2 regions of the Streptomyces sp. NPDC053665 genome follow, and region 2 is predicted to be linked to the other one. Evidence: riboswitches for the same ligand, from Rfam matches in the RefSeq annotation. Region 2 holds a riboswitch; the other holds the start of a gene.
The links. A riboswitch is a leader RNA that binds a small molecule or an ion and turns the genes downstream of it on or off. The one in region 2 is predicted to bind glycine.
Positions count from the first base shown of each region.

Region 1: linked by a shared signal. The riboswitch ahead of gcvT (glycine cleavage system aminomethyltransferase GcvT) and the one ahead of gcvP (aminomethyl-transferring glycine dehydrogenase) in region 2 are both predicted to bind glycine.

Region 1 covers NZ_JBVJKK010000012.1:25,513-34,717, forward strand. The annotation lists gene ACZ6ZN_RS32385 (L-serine ammonia-lyase) at 1-746, opposite strand, end outside; gene glyA (serine hydroxymethyltransferase) at 834-2,096, opposite strand; gene gcvH (glycine cleavage system protein GcvH) at 2,111-2,488, opposite strand; gene gcvT (glycine cleavage system aminomethyltransferase GcvT) at 2,598-3,719, opposite strand; glycine riboswitch at 3,760-3,867, opposite strand; glycine riboswitch at 3,868-3,967, opposite strand; gene ACZ6ZN_RS32405 (AAA family ATPase) at 4,190-4,858, shown strand; gene ACZ6ZN_RS32410 (enhanced serine sensitivity protein SseB) at 5,344-6,132, shown strand; gene ACZ6ZN_RS32415 (enhanced serine sensitivity protein SseB C-terminal domain-containing protein) at 6,258-7,058, shown strand; gene ACZ6ZN_RS32420 (ABC transporter permease) at 7,390-8,388, shown strand; gene ACZ6ZN_RS32425 (ABC transporter substrate-binding protein) at 8,397-9,205, shown strand, end outside.
Region 2 covers NZ_JBVJKK010000006.1:531,593-540,797, forward strand. The annotation lists gene ACZ6ZN_RS25740 (extracellular solute-binding protein) at 1-745, opposite strand, end outside; gene ACZ6ZN_RS25745 (TOBE domain-containing protein) at 1,033-1,428, shown strand; gene modA (molybdate ABC transporter substrate-binding protein) at 1,586-2,392, shown strand; gene ACZ6ZN_RS25755 (ABC transporter permease) at 2,389-3,234, shown strand; gene ACZ6ZN_RS25760 (ABC transporter ATP-binding protein) at 3,326-4,402, shown strand; gene gcvP (aminomethyl-transferring glycine dehydrogenase) at 4,526-7,411, opposite strand; glycine riboswitch at 7,588-7,683, opposite strand; gene ACZ6ZN_RS25770 (PRC-barrel domain-containing protein) at 7,797-8,174, shown strand; partial or broken gene ACZ6ZN_RS25775 (DNA polymerase IV) at 8,090-9,205, opposite strand, start outside.

The sequences.
Region 1 (9,205 bases), on a different contig from region 2:
CGGGCGGTGTTGGCGGCCCGGCGGCGCACCTTCAGACCGCCGGGCAGGATGCCCTCACGCGACATGCCGCGCGCCACGCACGCCTGCATCACGCGCCAGATCTCCAGCAGTCCCGCGCGGATCTCCTCCTCGGTGCGCCAGGCCCGCTCGTTCTCCAGCATCAGCGCGGAGATGGACAGGCCGGTCTCCTCGGTGAGGCGCAGCAGCTCGTCACCGGTGCGGAAGGGGTACTTCAGCACGGTGTCGTCGAGCTTGATGCGGTCCGCGCCGACGGCGTCCTCGTCGACGACGAACCCGCCGCCCACCGAGTAGTACGTCTTCGTCAGCAGCTCCGCGCCCGAGGCGTCGTACGCCCACAGCGTCATGCCGTTGGCGTGGTACGGCAGGGCCTTGCGGCGGTGCAGGACCATGTCGTCGTCGAAGGAGAAGGCGATCTCGTGCTCGCCGAGCAGGTTCAGCCGGCCGCCGGTCCTGATCGCCTCCACCCGCTCGTCGGCGGTCTCCACGTCCACCGTGCGCGGGGAGTCGCCCTCCAGGCCGAGCAGGACCGCCTTGGGCGTGCCGTGGCCGTGGCCGGTGGCGCCGAGCGAGCCGTACAGCTCCGCGCGGACCGAGGTCACGGACTCGAGGAGCTCCTCGTTGCGCAGCCGCCGGACGAACAGGCCGGCCGCGCGCATCGGGCCGACGGTGTGCGAGCTGGACGGGCCGATGCCGATCGAGAACAGGTCGAAGACCGAGATGGCCACGGGGGAACTCCTGACTACGGGGGTGGTGCCAAGGGGGTGGGCGCCGCGCCCGCTTGTGGCCGGCGCGGCGCCCGAAAGGTTTCTTCGTTACTTGTTCAGACCCGGGTACAGCGGGTGCCGGTCGGCCAGGGCCTTCACCCGGGCCTTGAGGGCCTCCGCGTCGTACGACGGCTTCAGCGCCTCGGCGATGACGTCGGCGACCTCGGTGAAGGCCTCGGCGTCGAAGCCGCGGGTGGCCAGGGCCGGGGTGCCGATCCGCAGACCGGACGTCACCATCGGCGGACGCGGGTCGTTCGGGATCGCGTTGCGGTTGACGGTGATGCCGATCTCGTGGAGCCGGTCCTCGGCCTGCTGCCCGTCCAGCTCGGAGTCGCGCAGGTCGACCAGGACCAGGTGCACGTCCGTGCCGCCGGACAGGACGTCCACGCCCACGGCCCGGACGTCGTCCTTCACCAGACGCTCGGCCAGGATGCGGGCACCCTCCAGCGTACGGCGCTGGCGCTCCTTGAAGTCGTCCGAGGCGGCGACCTTGAAGGCGACGGCCTTGGCGGCGACCACGTGCTCCAGGGGGCCACCCTGCTGACCGGGGAAGACGGCGGAGTTGATCTTCTTGGCCAGCTCGGCCGTGGAGAGGATCACACCGCCGCGCGGGCCGCCGAGGGTCTTGTGCGTCGTGGTGGTGACCACGTGCGCGTGCGGCACCGGGTTGGGGTGCAGCCCGGCCGCGACCAGCCCGGCGAAGTGCGCCATGTCGACCATCAGGTACGCGCCGACCTCGTCCGCGATCCGGCGGAACTCGGCGAAGTCCAGCCGGCGCGGGTAGGCCGACCAGCCGGCCACGATCAGCTTCGGCCGGGACTCCTTGGCCAGCCGCTCGACCTCGGCCATGTCGACCCGGCCGTCGTCGCCCACGTGGTAGGCGACGACGTCGTAGAGCTTGCCGGAGAAGTTGATCTTCATGCCGTGGGTCAGGTGACCGCCGTGGGCGAGGTTCAGGCCCATGATGGTGTCGCCCGGCTTGAGCAGCGCGAACATGGCGGCCGCGTTGGCCTGGGCGCCGGAGTGCGGCTGCACGTTGGCGTGCTCGGCGCCGAACAGCTCCTTCACGCGGTCGATCGCGATCTGCTCGACCACGTCGACGTGCTCGCAGCCGCCGTAGTAGCGGCGGCCCGGGTAGCCCTCGGCGTACTTGTTGGTCAGGACCGAGCCCTGCGCCTCCATGACCGCGACCGGGGCGAAGTTCTCCGAGGCGATCATCTCGAGCGTGGACTGCTGACGGTGCAGCTCGGCGTCGACCGCGGCGGCCACGGCCGGGTCGAGCTCGTGCAGGGGGGTGTTCAGGACGGACATACGGCTACGACTCCTCAGCCGGCGGAGAACGCGGTGTACTCGTCGGCGGAGAGCAGGTCGCCCGGCTCGTCCGTGACGCGCACCTTGAACAGCCAGCCGCCCTCGAAGGGGGCCGAGTTCACCAGCGAGGGGTCGTTCACGACGTCCTCGTTGACCTCGGTGATCTCACCGGAGACCGGCGAGTACAGGTCGGACACCGACTTGGTCGACTCCAGTTCGCCGCAGGTCTCGCCCGCGGACACCGTGTCACCGACCTCGGGGAGCTGGACGAAGACCACGTCGCCGAGCGCGTTGGCCGCGTGCTCCGTGATGCCGACCGTCGACACGCCGTCCTCGGCGGCCGACAGCCACTCGTGCTCCTTGCTGTAGCGCAGCTGCTGGGGGTTGCTCATGGCCTGAATTCTCCTGTACGCGCGGGAGTGCTGTGAAAAAGGGGGACGGGAGACTGCTGGTGAACCGGGTGACGGTGGCCGGGCCGCACAGGCGGCCCACGGCCAGTGTCTACTTCTGCCGCTTGTAGAACGGCAGCGCCACGACCTCGTACGGCTCGTGACTGCCCCGGATGTCCACACCCACGCCGGGCGTGCCGGGCGCGGCGTGCGCGGCGTCGACGTAGGCCATGGCGATCGGCTTGCCCAGGGTGGGGGAGGGGGCGCCGGAGGTGACCTCGCCGATCACCTCGCCGCCCGCGACCACGGCGTATCCGGCGCGGGGGACGCGGCGGCCCTCGGCGACCAGGCCGACGAGCACGCGCGGCGGGTTCTGCTCGGCCCGGGCGGCGGCCTCGCGCAGGGCCTCGCGGCCCACGAAGTCGCCCTCCTTCTCGAACTTCACCACGCGGCCGAGACCGGCGTCGAAGGGCGTCAGGGAGGTGGTCAGCTCGTGCCCGTACAGCGGCATGCCCGCCTCCAGGCGGAGCGTGTCACGGCAGGACAGGCCGCAGGGGACCAGGCCAGCGCCCTCGCCGGCCTCGGTCAGCGCCTGCCACAGCTCGACGGCGTGCTCCGGCTTCACGAACAGCTCGAAGCCGTCCTCGCCGGTGTAGCCGGTGCGGGCGATCAGGGCGGGGACCCCGGCGACGGTGCCCGGCAGACCGGCGTAGTACTTCAGCCCGTCGAGGTCCGCGTCGGTCAGGGACTTCAGGATCCCGGGGGACTCAGGGCCCTGGACGGCGATCAGCGCGTAGGCGTCCCGGTCGTCGCGCACCTCGGCGTCGAAGCCGGCGGCGCGCTCGGTCAGCGCGTCCAGGACGGCCTGGGCGTTCGAGGCGTTGGCGACGACCATGAACTCGGTCTCGCCCAGCCGGTAGACGATCAGGTCGTCGAGGATGCCGCCGTCGGCCCGGCAGATCATCGTGTAGCGGGCGCGGCCCGGCTTCACACCGCCGATGTTGCCCACCAGGGCGTGGTCGAGGAGGGCGGCGGCCTGCGGGCCGGTGACGGTGATCTCGCCCATGTGGGAGAGGTCGAACAGCCCGGCCCTGGTGCGCACGGCGAGGTGCTCGTCGCGCTCGGAGCCGTAGCGCAGGGGCATGTCCCAGCCGGCGAAGTCGGTCATCGTCGCGCCGAGCGAACGATGCAGGGCATCGAGCGCGGTGTGACGGAGTTCTCCTGTACTGCTCACGGTCGGTCGTCTCCCAAGGCGATGACGGGGGCGAGGTCGTTCCTCCCCATCTGTCATCGGAACCTGAGAGGTTCGCCATGACCGCGCCGGTCCATGGCTTGCACCTTGGGTGGGACCGCCCTGGCAGCGGCCCGCTTTTCAGATGTGCCTCGCCCGCGCGGTAACGGGGCCTGAGAGATTCAAGGGAGGGACTTGCTCCTTCGGCGCCCCAGCGTCAGCGGTGCTGGGAACTCTCCCGCGCGGATTCAAACGGCCGGTATGCAGTTGGCGCGCACATCATTGCACGCATCCTTCCGGCGCGGCAGGGGGACCTTTCTCAGCAAGTGCGCCGTCCCGCGCGCCGGGCCCGGAGAGCTGTGGCAGCCCTGTTGCAGGAACCGGACCGAAATGAGAGGCCTGCGGCATTACCTTCTCTTTACACTCGGCGGGGACGGTACCGGCGTACCTGGCTCCAGGGGAGGACGATCACGGTGAACAGGACCAGGGCGTACGCCGCGACCACGGGCATCGCGTTGCCCGGGCAGCCGGCGGTGCCGGCCCGGGCGGCCCGGGGCCCGGTGCCGGCGCCCACCGTCCGTGACCTGCGCGAGCGCGCCGGGCGCGGTCCCCGCACGCTGGTGTTCGGCTCCCGCGACGTCGTCGTGGTCACCGGGCTGCCCGGCAGCGGCAAGTCCACGCTGATGCGGCGCGCCGTCCCGGGCCGGCGCGTCGACTCCCAGGACGCCCGCGACCGCTGGGAGCGCCGCGTGCCCCGCTTCCTGCCCTACGGGGTCTACCGCCCGCTGGTCCGCCTCTCCCACTACGCCGGGCTGCGCCGCGCCCTGCGCACCGGCGAAGGACTCGTGGTGCACGACTGCGGCACCCAGGCGTGGGTGCGCCGCTGGATCGCCCGCGAGGCACGCCGCCGGGGCGGCGCCCTGCACCTGCTCCTCCTCGACGTCACGCCGCAGCAGGCCCTGGCCGGCCAGCGCGACCGGGGCCGCGGCGTCTCCCGCTACGCCTTCCGCCGCCACCGCGCGGCCACGGACCGCCTGCTGCGCGCGGTGGAGCACGGCCGCCTCCCACGAGGCTGCGCCTCGGCCACCCTGACCGACCGCACCACAGCGGCAACCCTCCACCGCATCACCTTCACCCCCTGACCCCCAGCCCCCTCCCGCCCTTCAGGGGCGCGGGGAACTGCACGAGCAACCCCCGACAACCCGCACCCACCCACCGGCCCCCGCCTTCCAGGGGCGCGGGGAACGGCGCGACCAGCCCCCGACAACCCGCACCCACCCACCGGCCCTGGCCCTCCAGGGGCGCGGGGAACGGCGCGACCAGCCCCCGACAACCCGCACCCACCCACCGGCCCTGGCCCTCTAGGGGCGCGGGGAACTGCGCGACCAGCCCCCGACAACCCGCAGCCGACCACCGAGCCTGCCCGCACGCACGGTCACCCGACCCACCCCGACCCGGCCCGTCCCCCCGGGTGGGACAACCGACCCCGGTCACCCCCGCGCTCTTGCCCCCCCCGGGGCACACACCCACCCCCAACCGCCCCACCCCCGGAGGGCCCCGCACGGAGATCCCCCAAACCGTTAGCCTGCTGACGGCACTGGCAGTGGCTCGAGGCAGGCGGTAGGACATGGACGTTCCGGCGGAGTTCCCAGCCGGCTTCCCGGCGCACACGCAGACCCATCCGACCGGAGGATGGCCCGGCAACGAGCTGGAGGAGGTCCTCTCGGCCTCCCTGGGCGCCGGACCCGCGGCCGGCGGCCGGATCGTCGAGGTGCTCGGGCGGAGCTTCGTCTGGGTCCCGCTGCCCAACGGCGGCGGCCCGCACAGCGGCCCCCTCGACCTGCCGGCCGTCGAGATCGACGGCCAGGCGTACGTGCCCGTGTTCAGCTCGGAGGAGCAGTTCCGCCTCGCCGCCGGCGCGCACATGTCGTACACGATCGCCCCCGCCGTGGAGTTCGCCCGCGGACTGCCCCCGCACGCCGGCCTCGTGATCAACCCCGGCGGCGTGGTCGGCATACCCCTGCCGCCCCCCGCCGTCGCCGAGCTGTGCCGGGCCGGGCGCACCCCGCTCGACGGGCCCGCGGGCGGCGGCCGCGTCCGCCTCTTCGAACCCGACTGGCAGGACGACCCGGTGGACTTCCTCGCCGCCGCCTCGGCCGAGTTCGAGGCCGTCGGTGTCGTCGTCACCGCCCGCCGCTGCCTCGCCGCGATCGAGACCGCCGACCCCGTGATGTTCGTGGGCGTCGAACTCTCCTCGTGGGAGGGCGACCTGCGCGCCCTGCCCCTGGAGGCGCTCACCCGGGCCGTCACCGCCGTCCCCACCCCCTGGCCGGTCAACCTGGTGCTCCTGGACGTCACGGAGGACCCGGTGGGCACCTGGATGAGGGAGCGGGTCCGGCCCTTCTACCAGCGGTAGCGGCCGGCACGGCGGCCCGGCGGACCACCGCCCGCGCCCGTACCGCCGCGCGCGGGCAAGTCCCGAGCCGGTGGGCGGGCTTAAGCTAGGTCACGGTCGAGGCGTTGTACGAAGGGGCGGTAAAGGTGAGCGCGAGCGGCACGGCCGCGGCCGGACAGGTCGAGCACATGCTGCGCCAGGTCACGCCCGGGCGCTACGACGCCTACGAGGCACTCCTGCGCGCGCTCGCGACCCCGCACACCGGCCAGATCTGGATGCTCCTGTGGCACGGCCAGGCCGGCTCCCCGGACGCCCAGTACGGGAAGATGGAGGTCGACGGCCACGGCTACGCGCCGTGCGTCACCTCCGCCCAGGAGCTGTCCGCCAGCGGCTGGAACCGCTCCTACGAGGTGATCGACGGGCTCGACGTGGCCCGTGCCCTCTACCCCGACCACTACGGCCTCTGGCTCAACCCGCACGCCCCCGGCGGCGGCCTCGGCATCCCCTGGCTCGACCTGCGCCGGATCGCCACGGGCCTGGACCGCCAGCCGGCCGGTCCGCTGCGGCTGTCGGAACCGGCCATCGAGATCCCCCAGTTCTACGCCCTGCTCGCGCAGAACGCCCACCGCACCCCGGCCGTCCGCTCCCTGCGCCGCGCCTGGGTGCAGCCCGCGCTCGGCGCGCCGTACCTCGCCATCGGGCTGGACGTGTACGACACCTCGCCGCCGGCCGTGGACGCCGTACGCGCGATGATGCAGCAGTCCCTCGGCGCCGTGCCGGACGGGCTGCCCGTCTCGACGGTCGCCATGTCGGACGAGCACGACCCGGTCGCCATGTGGCTGCGGGCCAAGGCGCGCCCCTTCTACGACCGCGAGGCGCACGCCACCGCCCCCGTCCAGGCCCCCGCGTCCGGCTACGGCTACCCTCCCGCGCAGGGCAGGTTCTGAGGCCCCGGCGGGCCTGCCGCCGACCCCGTTCAGAAGGTGAAGGAAGCTCACCTCTCCGCGCGTAGATGAGAGCAGTACGGGTGGGTTCGCCCTAAAATCCCCCTACTACGCCGCGTCCGACCCCCGCTACCCGCTGTCCGGATAACGGAACCCCCCAGACAGCATCACGTTTACGCATCCATTCACCGCCAAGTCTGGCAACAGATCGCCAAAGCGTTGAAGACTCCCGGCAAGACACGGACCGGTCGGTCGCGTGTACGAGACAAACAACACCGCTACAGCGGCAGCCAGGGGGTCGGCGATCGCCGGCCCGAGAGGGGTCAATCGCACCGTGACCGCACCGATCGAGACCACCGGGGCGGAAGCCGGAGCACAGCCCGAGGCCGTGCTCTCCGGGGTCAAGAAGAGCCAGATCGAGGGGCGTTCGCTCACCCAGATCGCCTGGATGCGCTTCAAGCGGGACAAGGTGGCGATGGCGGGAGGCGTCGTCGTCATCCTGCTCGTGCTGATGGCGATCCTCTCGAAGCCGATCCAGTGGGTCTTCGGCCTCGATCCCAACAAGTTCAACCAGGACCTCATCGACCCGGCGCTGCTCGCGCCCAAGGGCGGCTGGGGCGGCATGAGTTGGGACCACCCGCTGGGCGTGGACCCCCAGTACGGCCGTGACATGCTCGCGCGCATCATCGACGGCTCCTGGGTCTCCCTGCTGGTCGCGGGCGGCGCCACGCTGCTGTCCGTCTGCATCGGCACCGTGCTCGGTGTCGTCGCCGGGTACTACGGCGGCTGGATCGACAGCGTCATCAGCAGGCTGATGGACACCTTCCTGGCCTTCCCGCTGCTGCTGTTCGCCATCTCGATCTCCGCCTCCGTGCAGGACGGGTTCTTCGGTCTCGACGGCCTGTCCCTGCGCATCAGCGTGCTGATCTTCGTCATCGGCTTCTTCAGCTGGCCGTACATCGGCCGCATCGTGCGGGCCCAGACCATGACCCTGCGCAAGCGGGAGTTCATCGAGGCCTCCACGAGCCTCGGGGCGCGCGGCCCGTACATCCTGTTCCGCGAGCTGCTCCCGAACCTCGTCGCGCCGATCCTCGTCTACGCGACGCTGATCATCCCGACGAACATCCTGTTCGAGGCCGCGCTGAGCTTCCTCGGCGTCGGTATCGCTCCGCCGCAGGCCTCCTGGGGCGGCATGCTCAGCAACGCTGTGGATCTCTACACGGCTGATCCGCAGTACATGTTCGTGCCCGGACTGGCGATCTTCATCACCGTCCTGGCCTTCAACCTGCTGGGTGACGGGCTGCGTGACGCCCTCGACCCTCGCAGCAAGTGATCCATCGAATGAGGGGGCTTCCTCAGGTGAAGACGAGAAGGGTGACCGCCGGCGTTGCGTCGGTCCTGGCACTGTCGCTCGGTGCTGCCGCGTGCGGCGGCGGAGGCGACGACAACGACGGGGGAGGCAGCGGCAAGAAGGACGCCGCGCTGAACTCGATCGTCAACGCGTCCGACAAGAAGGGAGGGACGGTCGCGTACGAGCACTCGGACGTGCCGGACTCCCTCGACCCGGGCAACACGTACTACGGCTGGGTCCAGAACTTCTCGCGGCTCTACGGCAGGACGCTCACCACGTTCAAGCCGGCCGCGGGCAAGGAAGGCCTGGAGGTCGTGCCGGACCTCGCCGAGTCCCTCGGCAAGTCCAGCCCGGACGCCAAGACCTGGACGTACAAGCTGCGTGCGGGTGTGAAGTTCCAGGACGGCACCCCGGTGACGTCCAAGGACGTCAAGTACGCCATCGAGCGCTCCAACTTCGCGCCCGAGGCCCTGTCGAACGGCCCGACGTACTTCAAGGCCTACCTCGAGGGCGGCGACAAGTACAAGGGTCCCTACAAGGACAAGTCCGCCGACGGCATCAAGTCCATCGAGACGCCGGACGACCGGACGATCGTCTTCAAGCTGAAGCAGCCGTTCGCGGACTTCGACTACCTGGCGACCTTCTCCCAGACGGCCCCCGTGCCGCAGGCGAAGGACACCGGCGCGAAGTACGTCCAGGCCATCCAGTCCTCCGGCCCGTACCAGTTCCAGTCCTACGAGGAGGGCCGCGGCGCCACCCTCGTGCGGAACAAGCAGTGGGACGCCAAGACGGACCCGAT
Region 2 (9,205 bases):
GGAGGGCGACGAGTTCACCGAGGTGCTCACCCGCCTCGACAAAGGGGGCGCCGGTGAAGTCCTTGGCGTCGTAGGCCTTCTGCAACTCGCCGGCGCCGGCGGTGCGCATCGCCAGGTAGGCCCAGTAGTACATGCCGGGCCACTTCTCCTTGCCGGCCAGCGCCAGGGGCGTGATCTTCGCGTCCTTGAGCCGCCGCACGGCGTCGAGGAACGCGTCCCAGGTGGCGGGGGGCTCGTCGATGCCGGCCTCGGCGAAGTGCGCCTTGTTGTACCAGAAGCCGATCATGCCGATGTCGAACGGGATGCCGTAGAGCTTCTCGTCGATCAGGTACGGCTCCTTGGCGACCGGCAGCAGCGCCTCGCTCCACGGCTTGGTGCGGTCGGTGAGGTCCTCGACGAGCCCGGCGTCGACCTGCTGCTTGAGCACGCCGCCACCCCAGGTGTGGAAGATGTCGGGCAGCTTCCCGGACGCCGTCAGAGCCGTCATCTTCGACTTGTAGGCGTCGTTCTCCAGCTGGACGATCTTTATCTTCACCTTGGGGTGCTGCGCCTCGTACTTCTTGGCGAGCGAGGCCCAGACGCTCTTGGCGGGCTGGGTGGTGGAGATGTTCCACCACTCGATGGTGGTCGTCCCGGACGACCCTCCGTCCGAGTCCCCGCCGCATGCGGTCAGTGCCGTGGTCCCCAGCCCGGCCGCGGCGGAGGCCGCCAGGAAGCCGCGGCGGGACAGTGCCGGGTGGCCCATCATGCGCTCCTCGAAAGTTTCGATTGAGATTCAGAAAGCTGCGTTGATGCCGCACCCTAGAGACACCGGCCAAACGGTGACAACCCCTCGTACGCGGTGAATCTTCAGACGGGATACGGACGTTGGCGCCCACGAAACATTCGGCTGCCGCTCCGAACGTTCCGCAGCGGCTCGCACGACCGCACCCGGCGCCCCTCGGGCCGTCCGGCGAAGCCCGGAAAGCGGACCGAGCCGGGCACCGGTCCCGCGGCCCTCTCCGCCCGCGCCGCCGCCGTAAGGTGACGGCCATGCAGTCGTACACGATCGGCCAGGCAGCACGGCTGCTCGGCGTGAGCCCCGACACCGCGCGGCGCTGGGCGGACGCCGGCCGCATCACCACCCACCGGGACGAGACCGGGCGGCGGCTCGTCGACGGACGGGACCTGGCCGCCTTCTCCGTCGCACTCGCCAGGTCCGCCACCCCCGAGGACGACGCCCCCTACACCTCGGCCCGCAACGCCTTCCCGGGCATCGTCACGGCCATCAAGCTCGGGGACGTCGCCGCCCAGGTGGAGATCCAGGCCGGTCCGCACCGCCTGGTCTCCCTGCTCACCCGGGAGGCCGTGGAGGAACTGGGCCTGGAGGTCGGCATGGAGGCCACGGCCCGCGTGAAGTCGACAAACGTGCATATCGACCGGGTCTGACTTCTTCGCCTCCCGCACATACACACCTACAGCCCCCGCCCGCATCGCTCATGCGATGCGACAGAAGACTTATGCCTCGCAGATGCGCCAGTATGATCGGCGTATCGGAAGGGCCCTGCGGGTTCTTCCCCCCGCAGACAGAGGGAGCGACCCCGAGATGATCCGTTCCGCGCAGAGGACCCGCCGGACACTCCAGGTCGCCGGCGGGGCCGCGGCGGTGCTGCTGGCCCTGAGCGCCTGCTCCTCCTCGGACGGGGCGCCGGGCAAGGACGCGTCCTCCTCCGGGCTGTCGGGCACGGTCACCGTCTTCGCCGCCGCCTCCCTCCAGGAGAGCTTCGAGAAGCTCGGCACCGCCTTCGAGAAGCAGCACCCGGGTACCGAGATCACCTTCAGCTTCGGGGGCAGCGACAGCCTCGCCGCCGGCATCAACAGCGGCGCCCCGGCCGACGTCTTCGCCGCCGCCAGCCCCACGACCATGGCGCTCGTGACGGACCGGAAGGGCACGGCGGACTCCCCCGCCACCTTCGTGCGCAACCGGCTCCAGATCGCCACCCTGCCCGGCAACCCCGACAAGATCACCTCTCTGAAGGATCTCGCGAAGCCCGGCCTCAAGGTCGTCCTGTGCGACCGGACGGTCCCGTGCGGGGCGGCCGCGCAGAAGGCCCTGAAGGCGGGCGGCCTGAAGGTCACACCCGTCTCCTACGAGCAGGACGTCAAGAGCGCGCTGACGAAGGTCGAGCTGAAGGAGGCCGACGCGGCCGTCGTCTACCGCACCGATGTGCGGGCGGCGGGTGACAAGGTGGACGGCGTGGACTTCCCCGAGTCGGCCGACGCCGTCAACGACTACCCGATCGCCCTGCTCGACGACGCCCGCAACCCCGAGACCGCCAAGGCCTTCATCGCCCTGGTGCGCTCCGCCGAGGGCCGCGAGGTGCTGTCCGGGGCCGGGTTCATCGCGCCGTGACCGGCACGCGGGAGAGCCGTCCGCACGGCACGCGTCGGCGCGGCGGCAGTCCGCGGGGCCGGACCCGGACGGTGCCGGTCCCCCTGCTCGTCCCAGCCGTGATCGGTCTGGCCTTCCTGCTCCTGCCGCTGATCGCCCTGCTGGTGCGGGCGCCCTGGCGCAGCCTTCCCGACCAGCTGACCAGCCCGCAGGTCTGGGAGGCGCTCCGGCTCTCCCTGGTGTGCGCCACGGCGGCGACGGCTCTGAGCCTCGTCGTCGGCGTGCCGCTGGCCTGGCTGCTGGCCCGCACGCAATTCCCCGGCCGGGGCCTCGTACGGGCCCTGGTGACCCTGCCGCTGGTGCTGCCGCCGGTCGTGGGCGGTGTGGCCCTGTTGCTCGCCTTCGGGCGCAACGGCGTGGTGGGGCAGTGGCTGGACTCCTGGTTCGGGATCACCCTGCCCTTCACCACGGCGGGCGTGGTCCTGGCGGAGACCTTCGTGGCGATGCCGTTCCTCGTCATCAGCGTGGAGGGCACCCTGCGGGCCGCCGACCCCCGCTACGAGGAGGCCGCCGCCACCCTGGGCGCCTCCCGCTTCACCGCGTTCCGCCGGGTCACCCTGCCGCTGATCGCCCCGGGCATCGCGGCGGGGGCGGTCCTGGCCTGGGCCCGGGCCCTGGGCGAGTTCGGGGCGACCATCACCTTCGCGGGCAACTTCCCCGGCCGCACGCAGACCATGCCGCTGGCCGTCTACCTGGCCCTGCAGAACGACCCGGCGGCGGCGATCGCCCTCAGCCTCGTGCTGCTGGCGGTGTCCATCGCCGTGCTGGCGGCCCTGCGCGACCGGTGGATGACGGCGTCGTGACCCCCCGCACGCGCGGCCGGGCGCGCTCCCCCCACCGGGCCGATCGCCGACTGCCCGACGACGGCCCCTCCGACCTCTGGACGACACACCCATGACCGGTCCCGACGACGACACGCCCAGGCGCCCCCTCCAAGGGCTCGACGCCCGTCTCCTCGTCGACCGGGGCGGGTTCCGGCTGGACGTCACGCTGGCCGCCGCCCCGGGCGACGTCGTGGCCCTGCTCGGCCCGAACGGCGCCGGAAAGACGACCGCCCTGCGCGCGCTGGCGGGCCTCGTCCCCCTCACCTCCGGGCATCTGCGTCTGGACGGCACGGCGCTGGACGGCTCGCCGCCCGAGGCCCGGCCCGTGGGCGTCGTCTTCCAGGACTACCTGCTGTTCCCGCACCTGACCGCCCTGGACAACGTGGCCTTCGGCCCGCGCTGCCGGGGCGCCGGCAAGGCCGAGGCCCGAGCCCGGGCCGCCGAGTGGCTGGACCGCATGGGCCTCGCGGACCACGCCGGGGTCAAACCCCGCCGTCTCTCCGGGGGCCAGGCCCAGCGCGTGGCCCTGGCCCGGGCCCTGGCGACGGAGCCCCGCCTGCTGCTCCTGGACGAGCCGCTGGCCGCCCTCGACGCCCGGACCCGGCTGGAGGTGCGCGCCCAGCTGCGCCGGCACCTCGCCGCGTTCGAGGCCGTGGCCGTGCTGGTCACCCACGACCCGCTGGACGCCATGGTGCTGGCCGACCGCCTGGTCGTCGTCGAGGACGGGGCGGTCGTCCAGGAGGGCACGCCCGCGGACATCGCCCGCCACCCCCGGACCGACTACATCGCCCGGCTCGTCGGCCTCAACCTCTACCGGGGCCGGGCCGAGGGCCACACCGTCCGGCTCTCCGCGGGCCCCGCCCTCACCACCACCGAGGAGCTGTCCGGGCCGGTCTTCGTGGCGTTCCCGCCGGGCGCGGTGACGCTGTACCGCGAGCGCCCGGCCGGCTCCAGCGCCCGCAACCTGTGGCGCTGCGAGGTCGCCGGGCTGGAGACGCACGGCGACCAGATCCGCGCCGACCTCACCGGCGAACTCCCCCTCACCGCCGACCTGACCACGGTGGCGGCGGCGGAACTCGATCTGCACCCCGGGGCACCGGTGTGGGCGGCGGTCAAGGCGACGCAGACCCACGCCTACCCGGCGTGACACCCGGACCGGCGGTCTCCCTCACCGGGTCCGTCCCGCCGGGGCGGCCGGCATCCGACATGCCGGGAGGGGCCCCGCACCCGCGGAGCCCCTCCCTGGAACCGTGTGGTCCGGCCGGCCGGATCAGTCCTCGTACGCGTCCAGCGGCGGGCACGAGCAGACCAGGTTGCGGTCGCCGTAGGCCTGGTCGATGCGGCGGACCGGCGGCCAGTACTTGTCGGCGGCCGACACCCCGGCCGGGAACACGGCCTCCTCGCGGCTGTAGGCGTGCTCCCACGCGCCGGCGAGGGCACCGGCGGTGTGCGGGGCACCGCGCAGCGGGTTGTCCTCCGCGGGCCAGGCGCCGGAGCCGACCTTCTCGATCTCCGCGCGGATGGCGATCATCGCCTCGCAGAACCGGTCGAGCTCGGCCAGGTCCTCCGACTCGGTCGGCTCGATCATCAGCGTCCCGGCCACGGGGAACGACATCGTCGGCGCGTGGAAGCCGTAGTCGATCAGCCGCTTGGCCACGTCGTCGACGCTCACACCGGTCGCCTTGGTCAGCGGACGCAGGTCGATGATGCACTCGTGCGCCACGAGCCCGCCCGGGCCGGTGTAGAGCACCGGGTAGTGCGGCTCCAGCCGCTTGGCGATGTAGTTGGCGCTGAGGACGGCCACCTGCGTGGCGCGCTTCAGCCCCTCACCGCCCATGAGCCGGACGTAGGCCCACGAGATGGGCAGGATGCCGGCCGAGCCCCAGGGAGCCGCCGAGATGGGTCCGACGCCCGTCTCGGGACCGGCCTCGGGCTGGAGCGGGTGGTTCGGCAGGTACGGCGCGAGGTGCTCGCGCACCGCCACCGGGCCGACGCCCGGACCGCCGCCGCCGTGCGGGATGCAGAACGTCTTGTGCAGGTTCAGGTGCGAGACGTCGCCGCCGAAGTGCCCGGGCTTGGCGAGGCCGACGAGCGCGTTGAGGTTGGCCCCGTCGACGTAGACCTGGCCGCCCGCCTCGTGCACCTGCGCGCAGATGTCGGCGACGTGCTCCTCGAACACCCCGTGGGTGGACGGGTAGGTGATCATGAGCACGGCCAGCTGGTCGCGGTACTGCTCGATCTTCGCCCGCAGGTCCTCGACGTCGATCTCGCCGTCCTCGGCGGTCTTCACGACGACGACCTTCATGCCGGCCATCACGGCGCTGGCCGCGTTGGTGCCGTGCGCGGACGACGGGATCAGGCAGATGGTGCGCTGCTCGTCGCCGTTGGCGCGGTGGTAGCCGCGGACGGCGAGCAGACCGGCCAGCTCGCCCTGCGAACCGGCGTTGGGCTGCAGGGAGACCTTGTCGTAGCCGGTGACCTCGGCGAGGCGGTCCTCGAGCTCGTGGATGAGGGTGAGGTACCCCGCGGCCTGCTCGGCGGGAGCGAAGGGGTGCAGCTGCCCGAACTCGGGCCAGGTGACCGGCTCCATCTCCGTGGTCGCGTTGAGCTTCATGGTGCAGGAGCCCAGCGGGATCATGCCGCGGTCGAGCGCGTAGTCCCGGTCGGCCAGCTTGCGCAGGTAGCGCAGCATGGCCGTTTCCGAGCGGTGCTGGTGGAAGACGGGGTGGGTCAGGTAGTCGTCGGTGCGCAGCACGGCGGCCGGGAGGACGTCCTCGGCGGCGGCGTCCAGGGTCTCCACACTGCCCTCGACGCCGAAGGCCGCCCAAACGGCGCGCAGCTGGGCGCGGGTGGTGGTCTCGTCGCAGGCGACGGAGACGTGGTCGGCGTCGACGAGGCGCAGGTTGACCCCGTTGTCCCGGGCGGCGGCCACGACGTCGGCGGCCCGGCCCTCGACCCGCGCGGTCACGGTGTCGAAGTACGAGCCGTGCACGACCTCGACGCCGCCGTTCGCGAGCCCGGCGGCGAGGACGGTGGCGTACCGGTGGGTGCGCTGCGCGATGCCCTTGAGGCCGTCGGGGCCGTGGTAGACGGCGTACATGCCGGCCATGACGGCGAGCAGCACCTGCGCGGTGCAGATGTTGCTGGTGGCCTTCTCCCGGCGGATGTGCTGCTCACGGGTCTGCAGCGCCAGCCGGTAGGCCCGGTTCCCGTCGACGTCGACGGACACGCCGACGAGCCGCCCGGGCAGGCTGCGCGCCATCTTGTCCTGGACGGCCATGTAGCCGGCGTGCGGACCGCCGAAGCCCATGGGGACGCCGAAGCGCTGCGTCGTGCCGACCGCGATGTCCGCACCGAGCTCGCCCGGGGACTTCAGCAGCGTCAGCGCGAGCAGGTCGGCGGCGACGGTGACGAGGGCCCCGAGCTCGTGCGCCTGGTCGATGACGAGCTTGATGTCCCGCACGGCTCCGGAGGCACCCGGGTACTGGATCAGTACGCCGTTGATCTCGCGTTCGGCGATCTCGGCGGGGATGCCGTCACCGAGGTCGGCCACGACGACCTCGACCCCGGCCGGTTCGGCCCGGGTCTCGATGACCGCGATGGTCTGCGGCAGCGCGTCCGCGTCGACCAGGAACAGGCCCTTCTTGTTCTTGCCCAGGCGCCGCGACAGGGCCATGGCCTCGGCGGCCGCGGTGCCCTCGTCGAGCAGCGAGGCGCCCGAGGTCGGCAGTCCGGTCAGGTCGGCGACCATGGTCTGGAAGTTCAGCAGCGCCTCGAGCCGGCCCTGCGAGATCTCCGGCTGGTACGGCGTGTAGGCCGTGTACCAGGACGGGTTCTCCATGACGTTGCGCAGCACGACGGGCGGCGTGTGGGTGCCGTAGTAGCCCAGGCCGATCATCGAACCGAGGACCTGGTTGCGGTCGGCGAGGGAACGCAGCTCGGCGATCACCTCGGCCTCGCTGCGGGCGCCCGGCAGGTCCAGCGCCTCGGCGCTCTTGATCACGGCCGGGACCGCGGCGGCCGTCAGCTCGTCCAGCGAGCCGTAGCCGACGTGGGCCAGCATCTTGGCACAGGCCTCGTGGTCGGGCCCGATGTGACGCTGCTCGAAGGGAACTGCCTCTTCGAGTTCGGAGAGCGGAATGCGGTGGGCGGTCATTGCGGAGGCCTCCTGGTCTGACGCGACCTGCGAGGGGCACCACGGCGCGGGTACCCGGACGGCCTCCCCCTCTGTCATCTCAACCTGAGAGCTTCACCGGATCGCCCGAAGGCGTCCGGTTTTCACCGTCGGTGAGAGCGGAAGCCGTCGACACCCGCCCTGCTTTCCAGAGTGACCTCGTCCGTGCGGTACGTGTGCCTGAGAGATTCCGGGGAGGATTTGCTCCTTCGGCGCCTCCGATGGTGTCTGGAGGACTCTCCCGCACGGGGTCAGCAGCCGCTGTCAGCGTACCAGCGAGGTCAACGCACGAGCCTTCGAGTGGCCGCATCCCCGCTTGTACCGTTTTGTTAGGTCTACAGGTGACTTGCGACCATGTGGAGGGCCCGTGCGTACCGACATCGATCCGCGCAGTCTGATCGGCCGCAAGGCGTTCGACCGCAACGGCACCAGGATCGGCACCATCGACGAGGTGTACCTCGACGACGCCACGGGCGAGCCGGAGTGGGCGGCGATACGCACCGGTCTGTTCAGCAGGGACGCGTTCGTCCCGCTCGAGCCCAGCGAGCTGATCGAGGGCGCGCTGCACGTGCCCTTCGAACGCGCCCTCATCAAGGACGCCCCCGACTTCGGCGTGGGCCGCCACCTCTCCCCGGAGCAGGAACTCCAGCTCTACCACCACTACGGTCTGGACATCGCCGCCCCGCCCCCGCTCCCGGACCGCGACTTCGGCAGGCTGGCGGGCACGGACGAGACGAAGGCCTGAGCAGCGCCCGGCCCGGGCAGCGCCCCGGGCCCGCCGCCCTACGCCCGCACGGCCCCGGACGGCCGGCCCTCCGGCCCGGCAGCCGCACAGCCCTCCCCCGCGGCCGCTCCCCCGCACTCCTCGCCGTCCCGCACCGGCGCGGCCCCGCCACCCTCGGGTCCGCATAACACCAGCGGCAGCGGATCCGCCGGCTCCAGCAGGGGGTCGTCGACACGGAAGGTGCGCACCCGCCCCGGCCCCGAGTCGGGCGTCTCGAACCGGACGGTGACCCGCCCCAGGCCGCTGCCCTGCACCCACCCGTGCCCGAACTCGGCGTGACGCACGTCGTGCCCGGCGGGCCAGCGCCGCTCGGCCGGCGACGGCGGCTGCTCCTCGGCCGGTACGGCGGCACGCTCCTCGGCCGGTCCGTCCGTCTCCGCCCGCTCCCCGGCCGCCTGCGCGAACAGGTCCTCCTGCGTGTAGTCGGCGAGACCGGTGACGCCCACTCCGAGCAGCCGCACTCCGCCCGTGGTGTCGACGGAGTCCAGCAGCCGGGCCGCCGCCTCCCTGACCACCGCCGGGTCGTCCGTGGGGCCGCGCAGCGTCTCGGAGCGGGTGAGGGTCGAGAAGTCGTAGCGCCGCACCTTCAGCACGATGGTCCGTCCCGACAGCCCGGCTCCCCGCAGTCTGCGCACGCACCGGTCGGCGAGCCGCTGCACCTCCAGGCCCACCCTGGTCCGGTCGTGGATGTCCACGTCGTAGGTGTCCTCCACGGACACCGACTTGGCCTCCCGCTCGGCGACCACGGGCCGGTCGTCCCGGGCGAGGGCCATGGCGTACAGGCCGTGCCCATGGGCCTTCCCCAGCAGCCGGACCAGTTCGTCCTCACCCGCCTCGACGATCTCCCCGACCGTGGTGATGCCGGCCCGCCGCAGGTGGTCGCCGGTCGCCGGGCCCACCCCCGGCAGGATCCGCACGGACATCGGGCCGAGCATCGCCCGCTCGGTCCCCGGCTCGATCACCACCAGGCCGTCCGGCTTGGCCTGCTCGGA